3 regions of the Paenibacillus sp. J22R232 genome follow, and region 3 is predicted to be linked to each of the others. Evidence: riboswitches for the same ligand, from Rfam matches in the RefSeq annotation. Region 3 holds a riboswitch; each other region holds the start of a gene.

What was found. Region 3 has a riboswitch for thiamine pyrophosphate ahead of thiC (phosphomethylpyrimidine synthase ThiC). Riboswitches for the same ligand answer to the same signal wherever they lie in the genome.
Region 1: it holds a riboswitch for thiamine pyrophosphate, as region 3 does, so the genes downstream of both, AC0YN3_RS02305 (ABC transporter substrate-binding protein) here and thiC (phosphomethylpyrimidine synthase ThiC) in region 3, are expected to answer to the same signal.
Region 2: it holds a riboswitch for thiamine pyrophosphate, as region 3 does, so the genes downstream of both, thiD (bifunctional hydroxymethylpyrimidine kinase/phosphomethylpyrimidine kinase) here and thiC (phosphomethylpyrimidine synthase ThiC) in region 3, are expected to answer to the same signal.

The regions. Positions count from the first base shown of each region.
Region 1 covers NZ_JBWDNK010000001.1:479,331-481,593, reverse strand. Annotated here, with positions in the region: gene AC0YN3_RS02310 (thiamine-binding protein) at 1-118, opposite strand, end outside; gene AC0YN3_RS02305 (ABC transporter substrate-binding protein) at 187-1,233, opposite strand; TPP riboswitch at 1,620-1,732, opposite strand; gene AC0YN3_RS02300 (methyltransferase domain-containing protein) at 1,804-2,263, opposite strand, start outside.
Region 2 covers NZ_JBWDNK010000005.1:492,303-494,565, reverse strand. Annotated here, with positions in the region: gene AC0YN3_RS18940 (hypothetical protein) at 31-342, shown strand; gene thiD (bifunctional hydroxymethylpyrimidine kinase/phosphomethylpyrimidine kinase) at 382-1,206, opposite strand; TPP riboswitch at 1,333-1,435, opposite strand; gene AC0YN3_RS18930 (SLOG family protein) at 1,523-2,080, shown strand; gene AC0YN3_RS18925 (hypothetical protein) at 2,190-2,263, shown strand, end outside.
Region 3 covers NZ_JBWDNK010000013.1:54,979-57,241, reverse strand. Annotated here, with positions in the region: gene thiC (phosphomethylpyrimidine synthase ThiC) at 1-1,151, opposite strand, end outside; TPP riboswitch at 1,585-1,689, opposite strand; gene AC0YN3_RS26425 (glycosyltransferase family 4 protein) at 1,762-2,263, opposite strand, start outside.

The DNA.
Region 1 (2,263 bases), on a different contig from region 3:
CGCGGTACGGCACGCCTGCCGCTTTAATGATCTCGATTGCCCGGTCTACGTAAGGGATAACACTCTCCCCGCCTGGCGTCGTCGGTAATATTTGAATGCTTACGAGTGCGTTTGCCATCTGAATTCCTTCTTTCTCTTTATGGTCGTCACCGTTATATGCGCTGCCTTCCCTGCAAGCTCCTGCTTTTATTCCGGCAAAAAATCGTTCGTGAAAGCTTTGTCCGCCTCAAGCTCCTTCTCCAGCAGCTTGTGCTCGAGCATCCAGCTTGCGTAGTTTTCCCATACGCTGAGCTTCTGCTCGCCCCAACGCGGCGCATCATCCTGATATTTCGGACTGAGCCACTTCTGGCTTGCCCGCACAAGCTCCGCGTTCAAATCCGGCTCGGCTTTTATGAGAATCTCCGCTGCATCGTCCGGATTGTCAATCGCGAATTGGTACCCCTTCGCTGCACCGGCCGTGAACGCTTTAACAATATCCGGCTTATCCTTGATCATCGCTTCGCTCGTCGAGAGCACCGGCGTATAATAATCCAGCTTGTCGCTGTAATCCGTCAAATATACCATGTTGATTTTCTCGCCGCGAAGCTCTGCCTCTACGCCTGTCCATGCATAATAAATCCAGGCAAAATCAATATCGCGCTTGACCGCCGTGAAAAAATCGCTGTCGCCGATGCTGATCATGTTGACCTTGCCCACGTCAGCGCCCTTCTCCTGCATAAGCGACTGAATGACAGCCTCCTCAACGGGAGCTCCCCAGCCGCCGTAGGTTTTCCCTTCGAATTTCTCTGGCGAATCAATGCCCTTGGCAAGCGGCGATGCGAAGCCTGAAGTATTGTGCTGAATAACCGCTGCGAGCGACACGAGCGGCACGCCTGCGATCCGGGCCATCGTAATGGACTCTTGGTAGCTCACGCCGAACTGCACGCTGCCTGACGCGACCATTTGATCGGCTCCGCTTTGGCCGGGCTGGATAATTTCTACATCAAGCCCCTGTTCTTTGAAAAAGCCTTTATCTCTGGCGACATATAGTCCGGTATGATTCGTGTTCGGCGTCCAGTCAAGAACGACCTGTATCTTCTCCAGCGGCTTGTCCGCCGCCCCGCCTTGCCCATTTGGTTCCTCGCTTGCTGCCGGCGCGTTTCCGTTCGATCCGCAGCCCGCCAGCGCCACTACGATAACGAGCATGGCGCCTGCCATTCTCCACGACATTCTGCCTGCCTTTTTCAACATCATGATGTCTTTGTTCCCCTCTCATTGCTCCTATTTGCCAATCATGACGAACCCTTTCCGTATCCGGTGCCCTAGCTGCGCCATTCATTAGGCAATAAGAAGAAACGCCTGACGGCTTCCTTTCAATAGATGCCATCGTTTCCGCGAAACGTATAGAGAAAGGATGAACAAACGCATATCCTTTCCTATGCGTCAAGCGCAAACGGCTGTCGCCGTCCTCCGTGGCAAAGCAGTCGTTTCGCGGAGATAGATAAGCACATTGATTTGTGAAAACATATACATGCTTATCTATCAAAAAAAGCGTCCTCCCAATCCGGAGGACGCCATATAATCGGCTGTGCAGCTGCTTGCAAATGGCCAATGCTCGATCTTCTCGATCCAGCCTGCCTGGCAAACAGAGCTTCTGTCCCTACGCTGGCATTATCCAGATCAGGTTTAACGGGTCGGAATTGTACAGATAATTCCCTCTCAGCCGGCCTAACCAGCTCCCCGGAACATATTCGGTTACGTCAATACTTTCAATTGTATAGCAAAACCTATCCATACCGCTAGTTTTTTTTGAAAAGCATAAAATCAGTCCTGCGGGCATTTGTTCTTTTTGCATACCGCTACGACGTACATCGGCTCTGCGCTCTTCAGCTCATGCAGCGGAATCAGCTCATGCGGATTCCATTCCCGTTTGTACACAGCTGCCCGCCCAGGTGCCAAACCGTGCGCTTCGCGCAGCCAACGCATCGTAGGAAACAAGGAATCATCATAAATATTTTGGCCGTATACAGCCTCGATAGCATAATATTGTACGAGCTCCCCAATCAGCTCGGACGTACGGTACTCGAAGCGGTGATGCTGGTTAAAGGGCAGCTCTTCAAAATAAATCGGCGTATTCGTAACCGTCCGGTTCGGCGTCGATACGATAAACAAGCCGCCGTCTTTGAGCACGCGCGCCGATTCCTTTATCCAGTCCGCTCCTACCGCAACATGCTCGATTGTCTCGAAGGAAACAACCGCCTCGAAGGAACCATCCGCGTAAGGC
Region 2 (2,263 bases), on a different contig from region 3:
CTCTATACTTAGTCCTAGGAATCAAAAAGAATGGGTGAGAAAATGAGTGGACAATCCGTTATACGGAACGCGATATGCATGTCAGTACTGATTTTTACAATTGCGGCTGCCTTATCAAGCTATGGCGTGGTGCCTGAGCGCGTACATGCGGCAGAAGAGGCTGAGCGGGCAACGTATAAGCAGCTGGAAAGCGAAATAGAATCTGTAATCGGACAGCTTTATGATCCTAGTATTGCCAATGGCAGCGCAGGAGACGACTGCAAGCAGCTTCCTGGTCCTGCGAATGAATTAGAAGCTGGCCATGAACCGCTTAGCAAGCCAAGCAGCAGTCCATTTGATTAAGCAACGGGTGTCTCATCGAGACACCCGTTTTTCATGCGGCTATTTTGCCATATAACCTGCTTCCTCTTGTTTGCGCCGATAAGCAAAATGGTTCGTCGGACCGTGTCCGCCGCCAAACCCAAGCTGGTCCTCAATGGCCGCTTGAATGAACGCTTTGGCGGTTCGGATCGCCTCCGGTACCGATTTGCCTTGCGCTAGCTCGGCAGTTATCGCTGCGGAGAAGGTGCAGCCCGTGCCATGCGTATGGCGGGTGTCGATGCGTTTGCTCTCCAGGTACATAAACCGTTCTCCGTCATATAGAAGATCGACAATTCGTTCATTCGGAGCATCGTGCCCGCCTTTAATGACCACGCAGCGGGAGCCCATTTGGTAGATCGTCCGGGCAGCCTCTTCACGGTCGCTAAGCGTCCGAATGGGCATTTTGGCGAGAAGCTCCGCTTCAGGGATATTCGGCGTCGTAACGAGCGCAAGCGGGACCAGCTGTTTGATGAGAGTTCGCACGGCCTCTTGCTGGAGCAGGGCGGACCCGCCTTTGGCTACCATTACGGGGTCAATGATTAGATTCTGCCAGTCATATTGCTTAATCTTGGCAGCAACGATCTCAATGATCTCACTGCTGAACAGCATGCCTGTTTTGATTGCGGCAGGCGTTAAATCCTCGCCAATGGAATCGAGCTGCTTCTCAATGGCCGCAGCTTCTAGGGGGTATACGCCTTGCACGCCAAGCGTATTTTGGGCCGTAATGGCGGTAATGACAGACATACCGTAGGCGCCGAGCTCTTGAAAGGTTTTTAGATCGGCCTGAATGCCTGCTCCGCCGCCGCTGTCTGAACCGGCGATCGTCAGCGCTTTGTACCGCGTCATGAACTCATCTCCCATGTATCTCAATTAGCCAAAGCATTCTCAGCTTAATAAAACAATAAAGACCCGCTGATTCCCAGAAGGAAATGAGCGGGTCTAACGTTCAACATGGCCTCTCGCACATGCATGAATGCGTCTGCTCCACTTCCCTCCGCTGGAATAATCCAGATCAGGTTCCGAGGGTCCGGAGCAGATGCTCCATCTCAGCCGCAAGGCTCCCCTAGTGAAAGATTCAGGTCGATATTCGGTTTGTTTTTTTTCTACTATAGCATACACTTGAGAGATGTAAACCATAATTATCCGAAAAGGCGTTGAATCGATGAAAAATTTACTCGTTACTGGTTATCGCGCCCATGAGCTCAATATTTTCAACCAAAAGCACGAGGGCATCGTTTATATTAAGAAAGCGCTGATGGGCAAGCTTGTACCGCTTATAGAGGATGGGCTGGAATGGGTCATAACGCCAGGACAGTATGGCGTGGACTTGTGGGCTTGCGAGGTCGTGATCGCGCTAAAGGAGCTCTATCCGAATTTGCGACTATCTATTATTTCGGCTTATAGCAATCCGGAAGAGAAGTGGAAGGACGATAAAAAAGAGTTTTACCATGAGGTATTAAAAGGCGTTGATTATTATGCTTCCGTCAGCAATCAGCCCTATAACGGCATATGGCAGTTCACGGCAAGGGACGAGCTGCTCTTTCGCAAGACGGATGGCATTCTGCTTGTGTACGATGAGGATGCAGGCGAAGGAAGCCCGAAGTTTTTCAAACAGAGGGCGTTGAAAAAGCAGCAGGCAGAAGGGTATGGGTATATCAGCATAAGCTCGGAGGATATTCAGAGCATCGCTGACGACAACAACCTCTATTCGGATTATTAACCGTACGTAAATATATGTTGACACTCTTGTTTTTCTGTTGGTATACTATGTGACATTACATATTCCCGATTAATTTGATCGGAATTACATCCACGTGGAGGTCATATTCATGAGAATTGCACAACCCAAGTACACGAAGCTGCTGGCTACATTCCTTTTATCCTCTTCCCTGCTGTTCACGCA
Region 3 (2,263 bases):
TGCACGTCATGCTTCCAGGCAATGCGGGTGAGCTCGCCCAACGTGTCCAGCTCAGCGAACTGGGCTGCATCATTGGCATCGGCAATCGAGCCTGGGCGCAGCCCGTCTCCTAGCGAGAAGGACACGTCATATGCTCTCATAATCACGCAAATCTCTTCAAAATGCGTATACAGGAAATTTTCCTTATGGTGAGCAAGGCACCAAGCAGCCATAATCGATCCGCCTCTGGACACGATTCCCGTCATTCGTTTAGCTGTTAGCGGAATGTAACGAAGCAGTACGCCCGCATGGATCGTGAAATAATCAACACCCTGCTCCGCTTGCTCAATCAGCGTGTCTCGGAATACTTCCCAGCTCAGCGCCTCGGCTTTCCCATTCACTTTCTCCAATGCTTGATAGATCGGCACTGTGCCCACGGGCACCGGTGAGTTCCGGATGATCCACTCCCTTGTGGTATGAATATTTTGGCCTGTGGACAAGTCCATGACCGTATCCGCGCCCCACCGCGTTGCCCATGTCATTTTCTCCACTTCCTCCTCGATAGAAGAGGCTACGGCCGAATTCCCGATATTGGCATTGATCTTTACGTGAAAATGCCGGCCGATAATCATCGGCTCACTCTCCGGATGATTAATGTTGGAAGGGATAATCGCTCTCCCTGCTGCTACTTCACTGCGAATCACCTCTGGATCCATTCCTTCGCGAATAGCGATATATTCCATTTCAGAAGTGACGATGCCTTTGCGTGCGTAATGAAGCTGCGTGACGTTATGCCCGGCTTTTGCCCGCAGAGGTCTTCCCGACAGCCCGGGAAACTTTTCTGCCCCGCGCTCCATCACGCGCTTCTCCGACATGAACCCGTTGTCCTCCGGCTTTATGCACCTGCCTTCATACGGCTCCACGTCGCCGCGCAAGCATATCCATTCGTTGCGCAGTGCCGGCAGCCCCCGCCTCACGTCAGCGTCGTAGCTTTCGTCCGTATAAGGGCCGCTTGCATCATAGACCCTAACCGGTCCATTCGGCAGCTCCTTACCGTTTCTTGCCGCGCTGGACGAGAGCGCGATTTCCCTCATCGGAACGCGAATACCTGCCTTTGATCCCGTAACATACACTTTGCGGCTGCCTGGCAGCGGTCCCATTTCAATTGCCATGAATAAATAACCTCCCAAGTGAAATCAATTCAGGTTCCCCTGGTGGCATATACGAGCATATAAGAAAGCTTAAAAATACCGCCGCTGCAAATCGGTGCACATGCATCCTACGCTGAAGCGATTCATGTTCGCCTGCCTGGCTTTCTCCTATTCGGAGCTGCTGCAGGCATACAAGCACAAAAAAACCGCCCCAGCAAAGGAGCGGTCGAAGTGTGTCGTCAAACGTGTGCGGTCCCTCCGAAATTTCTAGGAGCAGACACCTCTCTACTTGGCTGAGCAAGGTGAAACGGCTATCGCCGTGCTTTGGCGGCGCGGCGCGTTTCGATTCGAGAAATATAGAGAACGTATAGCCTAAGGATATACGTTCCTATATTTCAAAAACAAGCCGATAAATCGACCCCTTGCCAAGCAGAGCTTTCACGCGCTGTTTCATAAACGCACAATTCCACTTTCCTACGCTGGCATAACCCAGATCAGGTTCAAAGGGACCAAAGCAATTCGCTTTATCTCAGCCATGACGGCGCCCCTAGTGGATTTCCTTGTTTGACTATAACGTTTCGGCAAGAACGGTGTCAACCCTCTATTTTCCAAAAAGCTTTGAATGTGGAAGCTATAGACCGCTTTCCTTAAGCAGCTTTACCCATCGATCCGCCGTATGGCGCCATGTAAAGGTCTGCTCCACGCGTTCCCTGCTGCGTCTGCCCATTTTCTGCCGCAGCTGCTTGTCGCGCAGCAGCTCATGGAGCCGTTCTCTCAGTTCACGCTCGACATGATGCGGATTAACAAGATAACCGGTATCCCCGTTACGGATAATTTCTTTCATGCCGCCAGCGCGGGTCGCAACAACGGGAACGCCGCAGGACATCGCCTCCACGTTGACTAAGCCGAATGCCTCCCTTGCTCCCGAGGGAACGACAACTACGTCTGCTGACAGCATCCAACCGGCAACCTCGGTGTAAGGAACGTAAGGCACGAACTTGACGTGGCCGGCGCTTCTGCGGCCCAGCTGTTCAAGCTTCCGTGCATAAGCCGTTTTGCGATGGGAGCCGTAGAAAGGGCTTCCGACAATAACGACAACCAGCTCCGGATGGCTTTTGGCGAGCTGAGGTACG